One region of the Azospirillum sp. A26 genome, then DNA from elsewhere that is predicted to be linked to it. Evidence: predicted binding sites of a transcription regulator. Region 1 holds the regulator's gene; each other region holds the start of a gene.
The links. The regulator LexA, encoded in region 1, represses DNA repair genes until DNA is damaged. The targets are predictions, from matches to a motif close to ATGTTCTANTTTGGTTC.

Region 1 (6,998 bases):
CGCCCGGAGGGGCATCGGACTCGGGACGGTCACGCCAGCGGCCGTCGTAGCGCATCGGCTGGCCGGCGGCCTTCTGGGCGGCGCGCATTTCCTCCAGCTCTTCCGGGCTGCAATAGCAGCGATAGGCCTTGCCGGCGGCCAGCATCTGGTGCGCGACCTCGGCATGGCGGTCCTTGCGCTCGAACTGGCTGACGGCGTCGCCGTCCCAATCCAGACCCAGCCACTTCAGCCCGTCGATGATGGCATCCACCGCCGCGTCGGTGGACCGTTGCCGGTCGGTGTCTTCGATCCGCAGCAGGAACTTGCCGCCGGTGTTGCGGGCGTACAGCCAGTTGAACAGGGCGGTGCGGCCACCGCCGATGTGCAGAAAGCCGGTCGGCGACGGAGCGAAGCGGGTGACGACGGTCATCGGTCTCTCAATTTCCGGTTCGGCGCTGGTATGATGCGCCGGTGGTTCGACACCGTGGTTTAACACAGCCACCCGGCTTGGAGGCAATGCGATGCGCGCATGGACGGTCGTTGAGGAGCTCGCGGGTGGCATCGCTGCGCCCGGAATCCGTTACCGGTGACGGCCGCCGGCTGGCCGGAGGAGGAAACCGACGGTCCGCCGGCACTTGGCGGAGGCTGGCGGCGCCTGCTGTCACGCATGAGCAGGCGACTCGTGGCGCTCGCGGAGGCGGAGGGCGAGCGCTGGGTGCTGTGGCTGCCCGTCGCCTTCGGGGCGGGTGTGTCGTTCTATTTCGGGTTGCGGCAGGAGCCTGACTGGTGGGTCGGCGCTGCGGCGGTCGGCTGCTGCGCGGTGCTGGTGCTGGCGCTGCGGCGATGGTTCGCCATGGCCGGTGTGGCGATGGCGCTGCTGATGCTGGCGGCGGGGTTCCTGGTGGCGCAGGCGCACACCATCCACATGGCGGCCCCGGTCCTGAGCCGCAGCATCGCCGGTGCGACCGTCACCGGCCGCGTGATGGCGGTGGAGCGGCGGCCGGGCGCGACGCGGATCACCCTGCGGGACGTGAGCGTCAGCAAGCTGACGCCGGAACGGACGCCGGCCGCCTTGCGGGTCCGGCTGTCGGACCGCTTCCCGGCACCGGCGCCCGGATCGGTGGTGCGGCTGCGGGCGACGTTGCTGCCGCCGCAGGCGCCGGCCGAACCCGGCGCCTTCGACTTCCAGCGGCGGGCCTGGTTCATGGGGCTGGGCGGGACGGGCTTTGCCACCGGTGCGCCGGAACTGGTCGAGGCGCCGCCGGTGACGGGGTGGAGCACGGTCGCCATTGCCTTCGAGAAGGCGCGGGGCGCGATTGCCGAGCGGGTGGCGGCTGCCATCGGCGATCCGGTGGAGGCGAGCGTCACCACGGCGCTGCTGAACGGCGAGGAGTTCGGCATCCCGGAAGCGACGATGGACGACTTCCGCAACAGCGGGCTGGCCCATCTGCTGTCGATCTCCGGCCTGCATGTCGGCATCGCCGCCGGCATCCTGTTCTATGTCGTGCGGGCATTGCTGGCGGCGGTGCCCTATATCGCGCTGCGGTGGCCGATCAAGAAGATCGCGGCGCTGTTCGGCATCCTGTCGGCACTTGGCTACACGCTGCTGGTCGGGGCGCCGCTGCCGACGGTGCGGTCGGTGTTGATGACCGGCATGGTGATGGGGGCGATCATGCTGGATCGTCATCCGTTGAGCATGCGGCTGGTCGCCTTTGCCGGGCTGGTCACCATGGCGATGGATCCGGAGGGCATGCTGGGGCCGAGCTTCCAGATGTCCTTCGCCGCCGTGGTGGCGCTGATCGCTGCCTTCGAGAAGGGCAGCGTCAGGCTGGCGGAATGGCGGCGCGATGCGGGATGGCTGGTGCGCGGGCTGTTCTATGTCGGCGGGATTCTGTTGACCAGCGTGGTGGCGACGCTGGCGACCTTGCCCTTCTCGCTCTTCCACTTCCAGCAGATCGCCTTCTACGGCGTGCTGTCGAACCTCATCGCCATTCCCATCACGTCCTTCTGGGTCATGCCGTGGAGCCTGATCGCCTACGCGCTGCTGCCCTTCGGACTGGAGGCGCCGGCGCTGATCGCCATGAACTGGGGCGACCGGGCGGTAATCTGGACGGCGGAATTCTTCGGACGCCTCCCCTGGGCCTCGCTGACCGTGCCGGCGATGCCGGCGGAAGGATTTGCGCTGCTGGTGGTGGGAGGGATCTGGCTGTGCTTGTGGACGCGGTGGTGGCGTTGGCTGGGCATGCTACCGGTCCTGATGGGGATGGCCTCGCCGATGCTGGCGGTGCGGCCGGATGTGCTGGTGGCCGGCGACGGGACGGTGATGGCTGTCAGGCTGCCGGACGGACGACTCAGCGCGTCGGTCAAAGGCGGCGGGCGGATGACCGAAACCTGGCGGGAGCGCGATGGCGAGCGGTCGGCGGCCGATCCCTGGCCGGCGGACGGAGGATGGAGCGGGGGAGGGCGGTCGCTGGACTGCGATGCGCTTGGCTGCCTGTACCGGGTGCAGGGAAAGACGGTGGCCTTGCCGCGGCTGCCGGATGCGCTGGACGAGGATTGCGGGACGGCCGATGCGGTGGTGACGGCGGAGGTGGCGCGGCGCTGCCGGGCGGATTTGGTGGTGGACCGCTGGACCCTGCGTCATGAAGGCGCGCATGCGCTGACGGTAACCGCCGAGGGGGTGACGGTGGAGACGGTGCGTGGGCTGCGGGGAGACCGGCCCTGGACCGGAGCAAAGTGAGAGGAGCTTTGGACTTCGCCGATCCCATCCGCCGCGGGGACGGAGGAGGGGATCGGCGGCCGGGCACGAAAAGCTCAGTACTTGCGCACGAGACCGACCAGCTTGCCCTGCACGCGGACGCGGTCGGCGCCGAAGATGCGGGTTTCGTAGGCGGCGTTGGCGGGTTCCAGCGCGATGGTGTTGCCCTTGCGGCGCAGGCGCTTCAGTGTCACTTCGCCCTCGTCCACCAGGGCGACGACGATGGTGCCGTTCTCTGCCGCATCGCAGCGCTGGATGACGATGGTGTCGTGGTCGAGGATGCCGGCCTCGATCATCGAGTCGCCGGAAACCTCCAGCGCATAATGGTCGCCACCGGTCAGCATCGAGGCGGGAACGTCGACGAAGGCGCTGTTGTCGCGCAGGGCCTCGATGGGCGTACCGGCGGCGATCCGGCCATAGAGCGGAAGCTGCACCGTCTCGTTGGCCGCGGCCGGGGTCGGGGCGGGCGGAGCGGTGTCGCGGCCGGCGAAGGCGAAATCGCCCTTGATGACGTTGGGCTGGAACTTCGGCTTGGGAGCCGCGGTCCGGTTGCGCGACGCGTCGAGACCCTCGGGAAGGCGCAGAACCTCCAGCGCACGGGCCCGGTGGGGCAGGCGGCGGATGAACCCGCGCTCCTCCAGCCCGGTGATCAGGCGATGGATGCCCGACTTGGACTTCAGGCCCAGGGCGTCCTTCATCTCGTCGAACGACGGCGAGACACCGCCCTGGCCAAGCCGTTCGTGGATGAACAGCAGCAATTCGTGCTGCTTGCGCGTGAGCATGGATGCCTCCCGGCTTCGGCCAGACTGAAGATGGAACAAAAACTAAACGTTGCTCCATGTTCTAGTTTGGTTCCTGCCGCGCGTCAAGCCCCCCAGCGGCTTCTTTTAGAACTTGTGTGGAACATTTGGAACGCGGTGAAACAGTTTTCCGGGTGATGTTCACCTGTTCCAGTCCTCGTCCCAGCACCGTTTCCAGGCGCCGTTTCTAAGCTCTGTGTTCAAGTCTAGATGCTGAGCACCCCATCCGTCAAAGGGAGCACGGTCACCATGGCGCCCGCCGGCTCCGGGTCGGCATGGGGCGGGCGGGGGATCAGGCAATCGGCCTGAGCGTACAGGGTGGTGATGGCGCTGTCCTGCCGGGCGAAGGGCGTCACGGTCAGGACACCGTCCGGGCCGGCGGCGAGGGTGGCGCGCAGATATTCCTCGCGCCGGTCGTTGGCTCTCAGCGCGCCGGTCAGGCGGGCGCGCAGCGGCAGGCGGTTGTCCTCCGGCGGCAAGCCTTGCAGCACGCGCAGGATCGGGCGGAGGAACAGGAGCGCGGTCACACCGGTGGACACCGGGTTGCCGGGCAGGCCGAGCAGCGGCACCGACCCGGCACGGCCGAACATCAAGGCCTTGCCCGGACGCATCGCCACCGTCTGCACCTCCAGCGCCACGCCGCGTTCGGCCAGCACATCGCGGACGAAATCGTAATCGCCATGCGCCGCCCCGCCGGTGGTGACCAGCAGGTCGCAGCCGGCGGCCCCCTTCGCCAGGGCCGCCACGCTCTCCGGCGTGTCCTTGGCGACGCCCAGATTGTGGGCGAGCCCGCCCTGAGCGGTCACCAGGGCGCAGAGGCCGAGCGCATTGGTGCTGACGATCTGGCTCGGTCCCAGCGGGTCGCCGGGCAGGGCGATCTCGTCGCCGGTGGCGAGGACGGCGATGCGCGGCCGGCGGTGGACCGACAGCCACGGCACATTGCCGCCGGCGGCCAGCGCGATGTCGCGCGCGGTCAGGCGCCGCCCCTTCGGCAGAAGCTTCTGACCGGCCGTGAAGTCGAATCCGGCCTCGCGGACGAAGCGGCCGGCGGCCACGGCGCGGCCGATCCGCACTGTGGCGTCGTCGGCGCTGCAATCCTCCTGCATCACCACGGCGTCGGCGCCGCCGGGCAGGGGCGCGCCGGTGAAGATGCGCACCGCCTCGCCCCGGCCGACGCTGCCGGTGAAGGCATGGCCAGCGGCGGATTCGCCGATGCGCCGCAGCGGGACGGGGGCCTCGGCGGTCGCGGCGGCGATGTCGGCGGCACGCACGGCCCAGCCATCCATGGCGGCGGCGTGGAAGGGCGGCTGGGTCAGCCGGGCGACCACCGGTTCGGCCAGCACACGACCGAGAGCGTCGGGCAGGGCGACCGTCTCCGCCGGGAGGGCAGCGAAGGCCGACAGGATGCGGGCGCGCGCCTCGGCGACGGAGATCATGGCGTCAGCCTCCGGTGGAGGACGACGTGGACGCACCCCATTCGCCGCTCTTGCCGCCGGCCTTGTGCAGCAGGCGCACGTCGGTGACGGTCATGCCGCGGTCCACCGCCTTGCACATGTCGTAGACGGTCAAGGCTGCGACGGTGACGGCGGTCAGCGCCTCCATCTCCACGCCGGTCTGGCCCTTCAACTTGCAGGTTGCCGTCACGTCCACCGCGTTGCGGGCGGGATCGCAGGACAGGTCGACCTTGACAGAGGTAAGCATCAGCGGGTGGCAGAGCGGGATCAGGTCGGGCGTGCGCTTGGCCCCCATGATGCCGGCCAGCCGGGCGACCGACAGCACGTCGCCCTTCTTCACCCCGCCCTGCATGATGAGCGCCAGCGTTTCCGGCTGCATCAGCACGGTCGCCGCGGCGGTGGCGGTGCGTTCGGTGTCGGCCTTGTCGGAGACGTCGACCATCACCGCCTTGCCCTCGGCGTCGAAATGGGTAAAGCCGGTCATCGTGCGGTCTCCGTCAAAAGCTTTTCCATGAAGACGCTGACGCCATTGTCTTCGTAGCAGGCATAGGGGCCGCGGTCGGTGAAGCCGGCCTTGCGGTAGAGCGCCAGCGCTTCGGGCTGATGGATGCCCGATTCGAGCAGCAGGGCGTTCAGGCCCTCCGCCCGCGCCTGCTCCTCCAGCCGGGCGAGCAGGCGGTCGCCGATGCGCTGTCCGCGGGCGGCGGGATCGACATACATCCGCTTGATCTCGCCATAGCCCGTGGGATCGACGCGGAGTGCGGCGCAGCCGACCGGAACGCCGTCCTTGCGGGCGACGAGGAAGCGCAGGTTCGGTGCCTCCAGTTCGCCGATGTCGAGCAGGTGGCAGGTGTCTGCCGGATAGAGATCCAGCAGATAGCGGTCGAGCGCCGCCACCAGCGCGATCACGGCATCCTGGCGCGGGCTCTCCGCGGCGATCAGCACATCGGCTGTCAGATCGGCCACCACCTCGGTCATCGCGTCACACCGGAGCCAGCAGGGCGCGGGTGGCGGCGGTGACGTCGGTCTGCCGCATCAGCGATTCGCCAACCAGGAAGCAGCGCGCCCCGACCTTCGCCATCCGGGCCAGATCGGCGGGATTGTAGAGTCCGCTTTCCGCCACCAGCATACGGTCGGCCGGCACATTGGCGGCCAGCTCTTCCGTCGTCGCAATATCGACCGCCAAGGTCTTGAGATTGCGGTTATTGACGCCCAGCAGCGGGGTCCTCAGCAGCAGCGCGCGGTCCAGTTCGGCGCGGTCATGCACCTCGACCAGCACGTCCAGCCCCTGGGCGATGGCGGCGTCCTCGATCTCCGCCGCCTGGGCGTCGGACAGCGACGCCATGATGATCAGGATGCAGTCGGCGCCCAGCGCGCGGGCTTCAACGATCTGATAAGGATCGACCATGAAGTCCTTGCGCAGGACCGGCAAATCGACGGCGGCGCGGGCGGCGACCAGATACTCGTCCTTGCCCTGGAAATAAGGCTCGTCGGTCAGCACCGACAGGCAGGTCGCACCGCCCTCGCGATAGGCACGGGCCAGGGCCGGCGGGTCGAAATCGGGACGGATCAGACCCTTGGACGGGCTCGCCTTCTTGATCTCGGCGATCAGGCCGTAGCGCCCGGCCTCGACCGCGGCGCTCAGCGCCCGGATGAAGCCGCGCGGCGGGTCGGTCTCGTTGGCGGCCCTGGCGGCGGCCTCCACCTCCGACAAGGGACGGGCGGCCTTGCGGGAGGCCACCAGGGCGCGCTTGTCGTCGTTGATGCGGGTCAGAACGTCGCTCATCAGGCCGTTGCCTCGTTGGTGATGGCGACCAGCCGGCGCAGGCGGTCGCGGGCGCCGCCGCTGTCGATGGCGTCGGCGGCCATGGCGACACCGTCCTTCAGCGTCGCGGCCTTGCCGGACACCAGCAGGGCGGCGGCGGCGTTCAGGAGCACGATGTCGCGGTAGGGGCTGCGCACCCCGTCGAACAGGGCGTGAATCGCCTCGGCGTTGACCTGGGCGTC
Region 2 (6,998 bases), on a different replicon from region 1:
CTGACCGAGACACTGACCCGCGCCACCCCGCTGATCCTCACCGGCCTCGCCGCCGCCGTCGCCTTCCGCGCCAAGCTGTGGAACATCGGGGCGGAGGGCCAGCTCTACATGGGCGCGCTGGCCGCCGTGGTGGTCGGCGGCGGCATGCTCGACCTGCCGGCCTGGGCGCTGATCCCGCTGGTGATGATCGCCGGCATGGCGGCGGGCGGCGTCACCCTGCTCGGCCCCGCCGTGCTGAAGGTCCGCTTCGGAGTCGACGAGGTGGTGACCACCCTGCTGCTGAACTTCGTCGTCCTGCTGCTGGTGTCGCTGCTGCTGGAAGGGGTCTTGAAGGATCCGATGGGCATGGGCTGGCCACAGTCGGCGCCGGTCGCCGAGGCGGCGGAGCTGCCCAAGCTGGTGGCGCGCACCCGCCTGCATGCCGGGCTCGCCATCGCGCTCGGCCTGTCGGTGCTGCTGTGGCTGATCGACACCCGCACCATCTGGGGCTACGAGAACCGCGCGGTCGGCGCCAACCCGCGCGCCGCCGCCTTCGCCGGCATGCCGGTGACGCGGGTGATGCTGCGCACCGCCCTGCTGTCGGGCGGGCTGGCCGGGCTGGCCGGGGCCGCGGAGGTCTGCGGGCTGAAAGGGTACCTGACGCTCGACCTGTCGCCGGGCTTCGGCTACAGCGGCATCGTCGTCGCCATGCTGGCGCAGTTGCATCCCATCGGGGTGGTCGGGGCCGCGCTGTTCATCGCCGGCATCTTCGTCGGCGCCGACGCCATGAGCCGGGCCATGCCGGTTCCCAACTATATCGCCGACGTCCTGGTCGCCACCAGCCTGCTCTGCATGCTGGTCGCCGGGCTGCTGGCGCGCTACCGGCTGCGGCGGGGGTAAGGGGTTATGGATTTCCTGTCGACCATCCTCGACATCCTGCTGTCGGCCGCCTTCTGGACCGCGGTGCTGCGCATCGCCACCCCCTATGTGCTGGGCACGCTGGGCGAGCTGGTATGCGAACGGGCCGGCGTACTGAATCTCGGCATCGAAGGCATCATGACGCTAGGCGCCATGGCCGGCTGGATGGCGGTTTATCAGGGCGCCGACCTGTGGACCGGCGTGCTGGCCGCAGCATCCTGCGGCGCGCTGCTTGGCCTGCTGCATGCGGCGCTGACCGTGCCGCTCGGCCTGTCGCAGCATGTGACGGGCATCGGCGTGACCCTGCTGGGCACCAGCCTGTCCTATTTCGTCTACCGCCTCGTCCTGCCGCAGGCCAGCACCCCGCCGACCGTCGAACCGTTCCAGCCGCTGGCCCTGCCCGGCGCCCTGGCCCAGACACCGCTGACCTACCTCGCCTTCCTGCTGGTCGCGGTGGTCGCCTATGTCCTCTACCGCACCCCGGTCGGGCTGGCGGTGCGGATGGTCGGCGAGAATCCGGCCGCCGCCGAGGCGCAGGGGCTGAACGTCACCGCCATCCGCATCGGCGCCGTGGTGGCGGGCAGCGCGCTAATGGCGCTGGCCGGGGCTTTCCTCACCCTGTCGGCCTTCAACGCCTTCTTCTTCAACATGGTCAACGGGCGCGGCTGGATCTGCATCGCGCTGGTGGTCTTCGCCTCCTGGCGGCCGGGCAAGGCCCTGCTCGGCGCCCTGCTGTTCGCGGTGTTCGACGCGCTGCAACTGCGGTTGCAGCAGGCGAGCGGCGGCGTTCTGCCTTACCAGCTGTTCCTGATGATGCCCTATCTGTTGAGCATCCTGGCGCTGGTGCTGGTGGCCCGCCGGGCCTCCTATCCGCGCGCCCTGATGATCCCGTACCGCAAAGGAGAACGCTGATGTTCGACCTGATCCTGCGCCGCGCCACCCTGCCGGATGGCCGTGGCAGCACCGATGGCGGCATCGACATCGGCATCCGCGACGGCCGCATCGCCGCGGTCGAGGCCAATCTTGCCGGCGAGGCGGGCGCCGAGATCGACGCCACCGGCCGGCTGGTCAGCCCGCCCTTCGTCGATGCCCATTTCCATATGGACAGCACGCTCAGCTACGGACTGCCGCGCGTGAACCAGAGCGGCACCCTGCTGGAAGGCATCGCGCTGTGGGGCGAGCTGAAGCCGCAGCTGACCCAGGACGCCATCGTCGAGCGGGCGCTCGCTTATTGCGACTGGGCGGTCGGGCGCGGGCTGCTGGCGATCCGCAGCCATGTCGACATCTGCGATCCGCGCCTGCTGGCGACCGAAGCTCTGCTGGACGTCAAGAAGCGTGTCGCCCCCTATCTCGACCTGCAGCTGGTCGCCTTCCCTCAGGACGGTGTTCTCCGTGCGCCGGGTGCGAAGGAGCTGCTGGTCCGGGCGCTCGACATGGGCGTCGACGTGGTCGGCGGCATCCCGCATTTCGAGCGGACCATGGCCGATGGCGCCGCTTCGGTCCGGCTGCTCTGCGAGATCGCAGCGGAGCGCGGGCTGCTGGTCGACATGCATTGCGACGAGAGCGACGACCCGCTGTCCCGTCATGTCGAGACGCTTGCCTACGAGACGCAACGGCTTGGGCTGCACGGCCGGGTGACGGGATCGCACCTGACCTCCATGCATTCGATGGACAATTACTATGTCTCCAAGCTGATTCCGCTGATGGCGGAGGCGCGGCTGGGGGTGATCGCCAACCCGCTGATCAACATCGTCCTCCAGGGCCGCCACGACACTTATCCCAAGCGCCGCGGCATGACCCGCGTGCCGGAGCTGATGGCCGCCGGGCTGACCGTCGCCTTCGGCCATGACTGCGTGATGGACCCCTGGTATCCGCTGGGCTCCGGCGACATGCTGGAGGTGGCGCATATGGGCCTGCATGTCGGCCAGATGACCGGGCAGGACGGCATCAAGGCCGCCTTCGACGCGGTGACTGTCAACCCGGCCAAGCTGCTGCATCTGGACGGCTACGGGCTGGAGCCCGGCTGCAACGCCGATCTGGTGGTGCTCCAGGCCGGCAACCCGGTGGAGGCGATCCGCACCCGCGCCGCCCGCCTGTTCGTCCTGCGCCGCGGCCGGATCGTCAGCCGCTGCGAGCCGGTACAGGCCAGGCTCGACCTGCCGGGCCGGCCGGAAACGGTCGATTTCCTGCTGAAGCGGGGGTGAGGCGAACATGAAAAAGCCCGCCGGAACGGCCGTTCCAGCGGGCTTTTCTGTGTCGGGAAGCCGTTACGCCTTCAGGAAGTCCCGCAGCGCGTCGGCCACCGCGTGCATTTCCTGCTCGGTGCCGATGGTGACGCGCAGGCAGCTCGGCAGGCCGTAGGACGGCATCTGGCGGACCAGGATGCCGCGGGCCTTCAGGAACTGGCGGGCGGCCTCGGCGTCGTCCTTGCCGGCGGGCTGGCCCTTGAAATCGACCAGCACGAAGTTGGTCACGCTCGGATGCACCGTCAGGCCGAGTTCCTGCACGGTGGCGGAGAACCACTCGCGCCACTGCTCGTTGTGGCGGCGGGAACGGTCGAGGAACTCGGTATCCTCAACCGCGGCGACGCCGGCGACATGGGCGGCGTTCGACACGTTGAAGGGACCGCGCACCCGGTTCAGCACGTCGACGATCCCGGCCGGACCGTAGCACCAGCCGATGCGGAGCGAGCCCAGCGCGAAGATCTTCGAGAAGGTGCGGGTCATCACCACGTTGGGGAACCGCTCCACCAGCTCCTCGCCGGCGGTGTAGTCGTCCTTGTTCATGTATTCGGCATAGGCCGCGTCGATGACCAGGATGACGTCCGGCGGCAGGCCGGCATGCAGCCGCGCCACCTCCGACGCCGGCAGATAGGTGCCGGTCGGGTTGTTGGGGTTGGCGAGGAAGACCAGGCGGGTGCGCGGGGTGACGCGGGCCAGCAGGTTGTCGACGCTGGCGGTCAGCCCGTCCTCCGGCGCCGTCACCGGGGTGGCGCCGACCGACTTGGCGCCGATCGGGTACATCAGGAAGCCGTACTGCGAATACAGCACCTCGTCGCCCGGCCCGGCATAGGAGCGGATCAGCAGGCTGATGATCTCGTCCGACCCGGCGCCGCAGACGATGCGGTCGGCATCCAGGTTGAAGCGCTTGGCGATGGCGCCGCGCAGCGCCGCCGAGCCGCCGTCCGGATAGCGGTGCAGGGTCCCGGCCGCCGCCGCATAGGCCTCCATCGCCTTCGGGCTCGGCCCCAGCGCCCCTTCGTTGGAGGCGAGGCGGATATGACCCTGATGCTCGCCGCCGACATAGGCGGCGATGTCGAGAATCCCCGGACGCGGCTGCGGGCCGTTCGGCTGGGTCATGGTCTGCTTACCTTCCGACGATGGTGGATGGGCGGTTCATGGATGGGGTGGAACAGGATGAAACACTGCCGACGGCACTGTTCCAACGTTCCACGAGGGCCGGCAGGATAAGGCAGGAGCTGCCCCGGCGGCTCGCCTCATTCGCGCACATCAGCCCAGAGCGAGTGGCACGGCATAGCCGCCGACGACGTTGACCCGCACCGGGATGTCGCCCGAGCGTTCCAGCAGCTTGGCGAGGCGCGGGTCGCCCTGGCCGACGAAGTCGGCGATCTCGACCAGATGGACCGACGGGCCGCCGCCGCTCATCCCGGTGGCGTGGCCGGCCGGATGCCAGGTGCAGAAGCCGACCGGCGGCAGGCCGCAGGCCTCCAGCGAATCCTTCAGCCGGCCGCGGCTGAGGTCGCCGCCGATCTCGATGCTCAGCAGGGTGCGGTCGTCGCCGGTCGGCTCGTGCGGGACGGCGGCGATGGCGAGCGCGTCGCGGTTCTCGCCGCGGGCATTGCCGCGCCCGCCGAAGGGCAGACGCGCCACCACCTGCGGCCGGCCGGCGTCGGCCGACACCAGGAAGCGCCACCAGGGATCCGAATCGTCCTCGGCCGGATAGGGGACCACGGCGACGGTCGCCGTCCCCTCCGACACGGCGCGGAGCGCTGCGGCGGGAGTGTTGACGGCGGTCATCGGCACGAAGCCGCCGAAATGGTCGCGGGCGACATCCCAGAAGCCGCGGCGGTCCTCCGGCGCATAGACGGCGACGGCGAAGGGACCCTGCATGCGGGTGAAGGCGGTGATCATCTCGCGCCAGATGCGGACGACGACCTGGGCGGGGAAGGTGCCGGCATGGCGGGCCATCAGGCGGCGCAGGATCGTCGCCTCCCGCGCCGGGCGGAGGAAGACGGGCTGGGCGCCGGCTTCGGCCGCGCCATTGCCCTTGGCCGCCCCGATGCGTTCCACCACGGCGGCGCGGCGCATCAGCAGGTCATGGATCGCGTCGTCGATCTGGTCGATTTCGCGGCGCAAATCGTCGAGCGGGGTCCGGGCGGAAGCCATGGGTCAAAAAACCATCGAATGCAGAGCCGGTTAGTAGTAGTCCGCATGCGCCCTGAAATCAAAGAAAACATTGACACTCCGAAGGCCGGCTTCGTAGCTATACGCTCCCGTTCCGCCACAGCTCGCCGGCGGTCTCCGCCAAGGCGCCGCAAGGCTTCCGGCAGCGGAACGCCCGAAGGCCAAACCGCTCGCCCAAAACCGTTTGCCCAGAACAGCGTCCAAGGCAAGAAACGACATGTCCGCGCCTCCCACCGCGCAGCAGCCTCCCCTGGTCCCCGCCACGGTCGCCGACAGCTCCACCATGCCGGGCAAGCGCGTGCGTCTGGCGGGCGACCGGCCGATGCGGCTGGACAGCGGGGTGGAGATCGGCGGCTTCCAGATCGCCTACCAGACCTACGGCACGCTGAATGCCGACAAGTCCAACGCGATCTTCATCTGCCACGCCCTGACCGGCGACCATTTCGTGGTGGAGAGGCATCCGGTCACCGGCAAGCCCGGCTGGTGGGAGATGCTGGTCGGCCCCGGCAAGCCGGTGGACACCGACCGCTATTTCGTCATCTGCTCCAACGTGCTGGGCGGCTGCCTGGGCAGCACCGGGCCGAAGGATCTCGATCCCGCCACCGGCCAGCCCTATGGCCTGTCTTTCCCGGTGGTGACCATCGGCGACATGGTGCGGGCGCAGAAGCTGCTGGTCGAACATCTCGGCATTGAAAAGCTGTTCTGCGTCATCGGCGGCTCGATGGGCGGCATGCAGGTGCTGCAATGGGCGGTCGCCTATCCCGAATCGGTGTTCGCCGCGGTGCCCATCGCCACCGCCGCCCGCCATTCGGCGCAGAACATCGCCTTCCACGAGGTCGGGCGCCAGGCGATCATGGCCGACCCGGAATGGCGCGGCGGCAACTATCTGCTGGAAGGCACCAAGCCGGAGGCCGGTCTGGCCGTCGCCCGCATGGCGGCGCACATCACCTACCTGTCCGAAACGGCCCTGCACCGCAAGTTCGGCCGCAATCTGCAGGACCGCAAGGCGATCACCTACGGCTTCGACGCCGATTTCCAGGTGGAAAGCTATCTGCGCTACCAGGGGGCGGCCTTCGTCGAGCGGTTCGACGCCAACTCCTACCTCTACATCACCCGCGCGATGGATTACTTCGACCTCGCCGCCGATGCCGGGGGCACGCTGGCCAACGCCTTCCGGCCGGGGGGCAAGACCACGCCGGTGCGCTTCTGCCTTGCCAGCTTCTCCAGCGACTGGCTGTTCCCGACCTCGGAATCGCGGGCCATCGTGCATGCGCTGAACGCCGTCGCCGGGAATGTCAGCTTCGTCGAGATCGAGACCGACAAGGGCCATGACGCCTTCCTGCTGGACGAGCCGGAGTTCCATCAGGTCATCCACGGCTTCCTGGAGGGCTGCGCCGAGCATCGCGGCCTGTCCGTCCGCCGCCGCGCGCGCTGATTTGGGACTGGACGACCGACCATGGTGGACATTCGCGACGACCTGAAGCTGATCGCCGAGATGGTGGAGCCGAACAGCCGCGTGCTGGACGTCGGCTGCGGCGACGGCGCCCTGCTGGATCATCTGTCCCACACCAAGAATGTCGACGGGCGCGGCATCGAACTCAGCATGGACGGCGTGCGCCAGTGCGTGGCGCACGGCCTGTCGGTGATCCAGGGCGATGCCGAGACCGACCTGAAGGA
Region 3 (6,998 bases), on a different replicon from region 1:
CCAGGTGATCGAGGAGCTGCGGCGGCGCGAGGTGATCTGAGGGGGGCGGATCCTTGGTGTCCTGGTGGGTTTCGTGAAAAGATCGACACGGATTTCACGAATTTAGACACGGATTTCACGAATTTTTATTTTCTCATAGAAGCCGTATTTTTGCGAACGTCACCGAAGTATTGAAAACATCCGTGAAATCCGTGTTCAAATCCGTGAAATCCGTGTCGATCTTGTCCGACGCCGTCCGGCTTTCCTAGAAAACAGCGCCGTAAACCCTTGTGGTCATCGGAGAGGTCGTCAAGCCGTCCCCTCCACCATCCCCCGCGCCCGCCGCAGGTCGGCGACGAAGTCGCGATAGGCCTGTTCCGCCCCCTCCCCCGCCGGCAGGCGCAGCAGGTAGGACGGGTGGACGGTGACCAGCCCCTCCCAGTCGCCGAACCCCGTCGGCCCGCGCTCCCGCAGCACCGAGACGCTGCGTCCGGTCAGCGCCAGGGCCGCGGTGGCGCCCAGCGTCACCACCAGGCGCGGGCGGACGAAACCCAGCTCCTTCATCAGCCACCAGCGGTAATGCTTCACCTCGCCGGCCGTCGGCGACTGGTGCAGGCGGCGCTTGCCACGGGCGACGAACTTGAAATGCTTCACCGCGTTGGTCAGGTAGGCGGCACTGCGCTCGATCCCGGCCTCTTCCAGCGCGCGGGTAAGCAGCTGCCCGGCCGGGCCGACGAAGGGGCGGCCTTCCAGATCCTCCCGGTCGCCGGGCTGCTCGCCGACGATGGCGATGGCGGCCCCCACCGGCCCTTCGCCCAGCACCGCCTGCGTCGCCCCCGGCACCAGCGGGTCCGCCGCCCGGATGATGCGGTTCAGCTCGGCCAGCGTCGCCGGCTCCTGCCGGGCCATGGCGGCGACGGCCTTGTCGGGGTTGCGGCGGCGGGGGGCTGCGGCCTCCGCCTCGATCATCGCCTGGACGCGGGCGGGGGCACCGCGGATCATGCCGGGAATGGCCGCCGCCTCCGGCAAATTGGCCCAGTATTTCCGCGGCATCTCCGCCCGCATCGCCGTCGGGTTCACCCGTGCGGGATTGAAGGTGCTCTCGTAATAGCGCTGCCAGCCCTCGGCGAAGCGGTCGTCGCGGTCGAGCCCCTCCGGCCTCAAAGCCGCCGGCCCGACCGTCAGCGAGCGCCGGTCCCAATGCAGAGATCCCACCGGCGTCAGGATCGTCCAGACCAAGCTCTCGAAGCGCTCGACGAAAAAGGGGGCGGTCGCCTCGACGATGAAATTGTCGGGCTCGAACCATGCGACGTAGCGCTCGCTCCCATCCGGATCTCGCACATCATGGAAGCGCAGGAAGGCGTGCATCTTGTGCAGGTCGCGCCGCACCGCCTTGTCCAGCAGCGCCAGCCGGTGGACCAGCGGATCGGCATGGTGGTCGAGGATGTCGCGCTCCCCCTGCACCACCCGATAGACCAGCCGGTGCAGCAGGGCGTAGCGCTCCGGATCGCGGTGACAGACCACGCTTTCGATCAACGCCCCCACCGGGCGGGGCAGCGGAATCGGCGGCGCATCCACCGGCAAGGGCTCCGCATCGCCGAACAGCGACGGCATTGCCCCGCCGCTCCATACCACCCCGTCCGGATCGGCGCCGAGCGCGACCAGCCCGCGCAGCGCGCGGCGGAAGCCGTCCAGGTCGGCGCCGTCCCTCAGCTCCACATGCCGCATGACCGAGCCCCTCAGAACAGGCTGAGCTGCTTGGGCGGCGCCACCAGCCTCTGCCGCAGATCGGCGCGGTCGGTCAGCCCGCCCGGATGGTGGTCGGCGGCGATCAGGAAGGCGCGCGCCCGCTTCAGCCCTGACGACAGCCGCGCCACATCCTCCAGCCGCAGGGTGGTGTGGCGGCGGGCCTCGACGATCTTGTCGACTGCCCGCGCCCCCAGCCCCGGCACGCGCAGCAGCATCTCGCGGTCGGCGCTGTTGACGTCCACCGGGAAGCGCTCGCGGTTCTTCAGGGCCCAGGCCAGCTTGGGGTCGATGCCCAGATCCAGCATCCCGCCCTCGCCCCCGGCGGCGATCTCGTCCACCGTGAAGCCGTAATAGCGCAGCAGCCAGTCGGCCTGGTACAGCCGGTTCTCGCGCTGGAGCGGCGGCGGCTTGGCCGGCAGGGCGGAACTCGCCTCCGGGATCGGGCTGAAGGCGGAATAATAGACCCGGCGCAGCCCATAGCGGCGATAGAGCGTGTCGCTGGTCTCCAGCACCGACAGGTCGGTGGAGGCGTCGGCGCCGACGATCATCTGGGTGCTCTGGCCGGCGGGGGAGAAGCGGCGCTTTTCCTCCTTGGCCTCCAGGATGCGTTCGCCGACCTGCCCCATCACCGCCTTGATCGAGCTGCCGTCCTTCTCCGGCGCGAACTCCTTCAGGCTGCGGTCGGAGGCCAGTTCGAGGTTGATCGACAGCCGGTCGGCCCACAGCCCGGCCTGCTCGATCAGCCAGGGGCTGGCCTCCGGGATGGTCTTCAGGTGGATGTAGCCGGCGAAGCCATGGTCGCGCCGCAGTGTGCGCGCCACCAGCATCAGCTGCTCCATCGTATGGTCGGGCGAGCGGATGATGCCGGAGGACAGGAACAGCCCCTCGATGCAGTTGCGCTTGTAGAAGCCCAGCGTCAGCTGCACCACCTCGTCGACGCTGAACCGCGCGCGCCGCACGTTGGAGGAACGGCGGTTGATGCAGTAGGCGCAGTCGAACAGGCAATAGTTGGTCAGCAGGATCTTGAGCAGCGAGACGCAGCGCCCGTCCGGCGTATAGGCGTGGCAGATGCCGGCCCCGGTGGTAGAACCGATGCCGTCCGGCCCGCCCGTCCGCCGCTTCGCCCCCGACGATGCGCAGGAGGCGTCGTATTTCGCCGCATCCGCCAGGATTTCGAGTTTGTCGAGCAGCGCGTCATCCACCGCGATGGCTTCCCTCTTCCTTTCAGAATGTTCGCAATATGTTCTTCCGGAAGGAAAAGGCAAGCGGGGTGTCTTGAAAGCGGGCCGGAACGGGGCCACGTGCTCTACAACCGGATCCGGGCCCCTCTGGCGACTTAGACGTGGTCGCGATGTCGGATCTCTTCACCTGCTCTTGCGCCGACGGGCGTGACCGCACTTGGAGGGACTGATGCCCTTGCCCCTGAGACAGCGCCCCCGGCCTCCGGCTTTCCCTGCTCCCGATCTTTCCGCGACGCGCGCCGACCCTCCGGCGCGCCGTACGGCTTTGCCGCCGCTCCGGGCGGTCGGCCTTGCCGCCCTCCGGGCGGTCGGCTTCGTGCGCCTGCGGGGCGTCGGCGCCGGGCCCAGACCCTGACTCCTTCCCCCGCCTCATTCCCAACCTTTTGATGAAGACGAGCATCGCCATGGACCACACCGAACGCCAGATCATCGACGACTTGTTCGCCAAGCTGCATCAGGCCGAGGCGCAATCCGGCCCGCGCGATCCCGAGGCCGAGGCGCTGATCCGCGAGCGGATCGCCCGCCAGCCGGCCGCCCCCTACCTGATGGCGCAGGCCATCGTGATGATGGAGCAGGCGCTCGCCGCCTCGCAGGGCCGCAACGAGGAGCTGGAGCGCCAGCTGCGCGAGCGCCCGGCCGCCGCTCCCGCTGCCCCGGCCCAGTCCGGCGGCGGCGGTCTGTTCGGCAGCCTGTTCGGCGGCAGCAGCCGTCCTGCTCCGCAGCCCTCATATCCGGCCTCTGCCCCGGCCGCAGCCGCCCCTGCGGCCGCCATGCCGGCCGGCTCGCCCTGGGGTCGTCCGCCGGCAGCATCCGGCACGCCTGCCTATGGCGACCCGCGCGTCGCCGGCTATGCCCAGCAGCCGCGGGCCGGCGGCGGCTTCATGGCCGGCGCCATGCAGACGGCGGCCGGCGTCGCCGGCGGCATGCTGATCGGCAGCGCGCTCTCCAGCATGTTCTCCGGCGGCGAGGCGGTGGCGGCCGAGGCTGCCAGTGCTGCCACCGATGCGGCCACCGCCGCCACCGACCATGTCGAACAGACGGTCGAGGACAGCGGCTGGGGCGATTTCGGCGGCGAAGAGGAGATGTGAGTCCATCCCTGATGGCGGCGCTCCGTTGAACTGAGCGCCGCCATTTCGGAGAAAATTCCTATATGATGGCGTCGGTCTCGCCGTTGCGGAGCCGACGCCATGCCTTCCCCTCCCCCTGTTCAGGATCGCCTGTGCCAAGGCATGGGAGGGGGCATGGCAGGGGGACTTCCCCGACCGATGGAACGCCGCCGTCCGGCCTGTTCCACAGCGTTCCATCCGGCCTCGCCGCCGACCCAGCAACCGACCCGCTGGATGGAACGCCGTCGCCCGGCACGTTCCACGCTGTTGCAGCTGCCTGCGGCTCCGCCCCGCGCTTCAGGCCTTCACGATGCGGTCGGCGAAGCCCTCGACGGCGCGCATGGCGTTGCGGGTATCGACCACCAGCGGGCAGTGGGCGGCGAGGCCCTGCCAGTCGATGCCGTCATGGTCGGTGACGATCACCGCCGCGTCGAAGCCGGCGAGCCGCTCCGCCGTCCACTCGACGGACCGGCGGCCGGCAAGGGCGGCATGCTCGCGGGTGACCGGCAGCACGGGGATGAAGGGGTCGTGGTACTCGACCGCTGCCCCGCGCTCCAGCAGCATCTCCATCAGCCGCAAGCCCGGCGATTCCCGGCTGTCGTCGACGTTCTTCTTGTAGGCCATGCCGACCAGCAGGATGCGCGACCGGCTGAGCCCGATCCCGGCCTGCCGGTCGAGCGCCAGGGCGAGGCGGTCGACCACATGGCGCGGCATCATCGTGTTGACCTCTCCCGCCAGCTCGATGAAGCGGGTGGAGATCTGGTACTCGCGCGCCTTCCAGGTCAGGTAGAAGGGGTCGATCGGGATGCAGTGGCCGCCCAGGCCGGGGCCGGGATAGAAGGGCATGAAGCCGAAGGGCTTGGTCTTCGCCGCCTCGATCACCTCCCAGATGTCGATGCCCATCGGCTCGAAGACGATCTTCAGCTCGTTCACCAGGGCGATGTTGACCGAGCGGAAGATGTTCTCGGTCAGCTTGGTCGCCTCCGCCGCCCGCGTGCCCGACACCGGCACCACCTGCGGCACCACCTGCTCGTAGAGCGCCACCGCCAGCCGGCGCGCGCCCTCGTCGTCGCCGCCGACCACCTTGGGGATGGTGCTGGTGGTGAAGTCGATGTTGCCGGGATCCTCGCGCTCGGGCGAATAGGCCAGGAAGAAGTCGCGGCCGCTGGCCAGCCCGGTCTCCTCCAGGATCGGCCGCATCACCTCGTCGGTGGTGCCGGGCCAGGTGGTCGATTCCAGGACCACCAGCTGGCCGCGGCGCAGCCGGTCGCGGATCAGCCGGGTGGAGGCCTCGACGAAGCTCAGGTCCGGCTCGCGCTGCGGCGACAGCGGGGTGGGGACGCAGACGATCACGGCATCGCAGGCGGCGAATGCGTCGGCATCGGTCGTCGCCCGGAACCGCCCGGTCGCCGCCGCCTCTGCGACGCGCCCATCGGCGATCTGCCGGATATAGGAGCGTCCGCCGTTCAGCGCCGCCGCCTTGGCCGGGTCGATGTCGAAGCCGGTGACCGTGAAGCCGGCCCCGGCCAGCGCCAGGGCCAGCGGCAGCCCGACATAGCCGAGCCCGACCACCGCCACCCGCGCGCTGCGGCCGCGATAGGCGCTTTCCAGGGACTGGATGTCGGGTGCCTGGATGTCGGGCTGGGTGTCCGCTGTGCTCATCGTGCCGTTCCGTTCGAAAGGACTGGACCGCCCGGACAGGTGTCCTGCCTGCGGTCGCCGAATGTGTGACGGGCGGGATGGCTTTGCGCAACCCCCCCTTCCGCCGGCAACACCCGTCCATGGGGGCCTGGGATCGGAAACCCTGGCGCCGGGACCGCGAAGGGTGCCAACTTCCCCGGACCCTGCCCCCTCGCCCAGATCCAACCCGCCATGACAGCCCGGCACCCGCCTCTTCTTCCGCAACAGATCGCCCCGGTGGACGACCGCCAGTCGGCGCTGACCGTCCGCCATCTGGGCGGCGACCCGGCGGCCCTCTTCGGCTATTTCATGGATCTGCGCGAGGAGAGCGACCGGGCGCTCGCCGGCCTGCCGCCGGCCGGCGGCAAGCCCTATCCCTATGGCCGCTGCGAGGAGATCACCCGCGACCTCTTCGCCCGCCTGTCGCAGCGTCTGGCCCAGCCGGCCGGCCCGGTGGAGCGCGCGCTGCGCGCCTTCGTCGAGGGGGGCGGCGTGCTGCACAGCGTCTGGGGCGTCCTGCGCGGGCAGTATTTCCAGAACGCGCTTCAGATCGGGGCGCTCTATGTCGACGTGTCGAACGACACGGTGGTGGTCACCAAGCCGAAGGTGGAGATCCTGCCCGTCGCGGAATCCGGTCTGGTGCCGGTGCGCGACCTCGACCATTTCCGGCAGACGGCGGAGCGGTATTGGGGGGCGACGCTCTACGCCAACCATCTGGCGCCGACGCTGGCCCCGCTGCTGCCGGTGCTGTCGGTCAGTCCCGGCCGGCTGGCGCCCGGCCTGCAATCGGCCTGCGACTACATGATCGCGCTGATGTGCCGCGACCGGTTCGAGCAGGCCGAACACTGGCTGGAGACCGGCCCCGCCCCGCCCGCCGACCTTGCCGCCACCTGTCTTGCCGCCATCCCCGCCGACCTGCGCCCGCTGACCGGCCAGCCCCGGCTGGAGGCGGTCGCCGCCTGCCGTCGCGCCCGGGAGGCCGCCTGCTGGGCCGACCCCGACTGGCGCACCGCCCGCGTGCTCGACTATCTGCGGCTCATGCGCGGGCCGGGAGGTTAAGCCTCTTCCCGGCCCTTCATCCTCTCACAGCCGGTCCGTGCCGAAGGTGTCGCAGGCTTCCAGCCGGCCGCTTTCCATGCCGGTGCGGAACCAGCGGACGCGCTGGGCGGAGCTGCCATGGGTGAAGCTGTCGGGGCTGACGGTGCCGCGCGCCTGACGTTGCAGGCGGTCGTCGCCGATGGCA

Region 2: pheA (chorismate mutase) is a predicted target of LexA. The motif match lies at 5,358-5,374, and genes of this name have one in related genera.
Region 3: ABNQ39_RS35235 (putative DNA modification/repair radical SAM protein) is a predicted target of LexA. The motif match lies at 2,958-2,974, and genes of this name have one in related genera.

The regions. Positions count from the first base shown of each region.
Region 1 is NZ_CP170472.1:762,231-769,228, forward strand. Features, by position in the region: gene gltX (glutamate--tRNA ligase) at 1-409, opposite strand, end outside; gene ABNQ39_RS04090 (ComEC/Rec2 family competence protein) at 566-2,719, shown strand; gene lexA (transcriptional repressor LexA) at 2,794-3,519, opposite strand; gene ABNQ39_RS04100 (molybdopterin molybdotransferase MoeA) at 3,744-4,973, opposite strand; gene moaC (cyclic pyranopterin monophosphate synthase MoaC) at 4,978-5,475, opposite strand; gene ABNQ39_RS04110 (GNAT family N-acetyltransferase) at 5,472-5,969, opposite strand; gene trpC (indole-3-glycerol phosphate synthase TrpC) at 5,974-6,777, opposite strand; gene trpD (anthranilate phosphoribosyltransferase) at 6,777-6,998, opposite strand, start outside.
Region 2 is NZ_CP170473.1:2,027,972-2,034,969, reverse strand. Features, by position in the region: gene ABNQ39_RS23240 (ABC transporter permease) at 1-879, shown strand, start outside; gene ABNQ39_RS23235 (ABC transporter permease) at 886-1,809, shown strand; gene ABNQ39_RS23230 (amidohydrolase family protein) at 1,809-3,101, shown strand; gene hisC (histidinol-phosphate transaminase) at 3,165-4,256, opposite strand; gene pheA (chorismate mutase) at 4,407-5,303, opposite strand; gene metX (homoserine O-acetyltransferase MetX) at 5,539-6,756, shown strand; gene metW (methionine biosynthesis protein MetW) at 6,778-6,998, shown strand, end outside.
Region 3 is NZ_CP170477.1:57,168-64,165, forward strand. Features, by position in the region: gene cysN (sulfate adenylyltransferase subunit CysN) at 1-40, shown strand, start outside; gene ABNQ39_RS35230 (UdgX family uracil-DNA binding protein) at 289-1,707, opposite strand; gene ABNQ39_RS35235 (putative DNA modification/repair radical SAM protein) at 1,719-2,930, opposite strand; gene ABNQ39_RS35240 (DUF2076 domain-containing protein) at 3,374-4,057, shown strand; gene ABNQ39_RS35245 (nucleotide sugar dehydrogenase) at 4,373-5,737, opposite strand; gene ABNQ39_RS35250 (hypothetical protein) at 5,948-6,814, shown strand; gene ypfJ (KPN_02809 family neutral zinc metallopeptidase) at 6,839-6,998, opposite strand, start outside.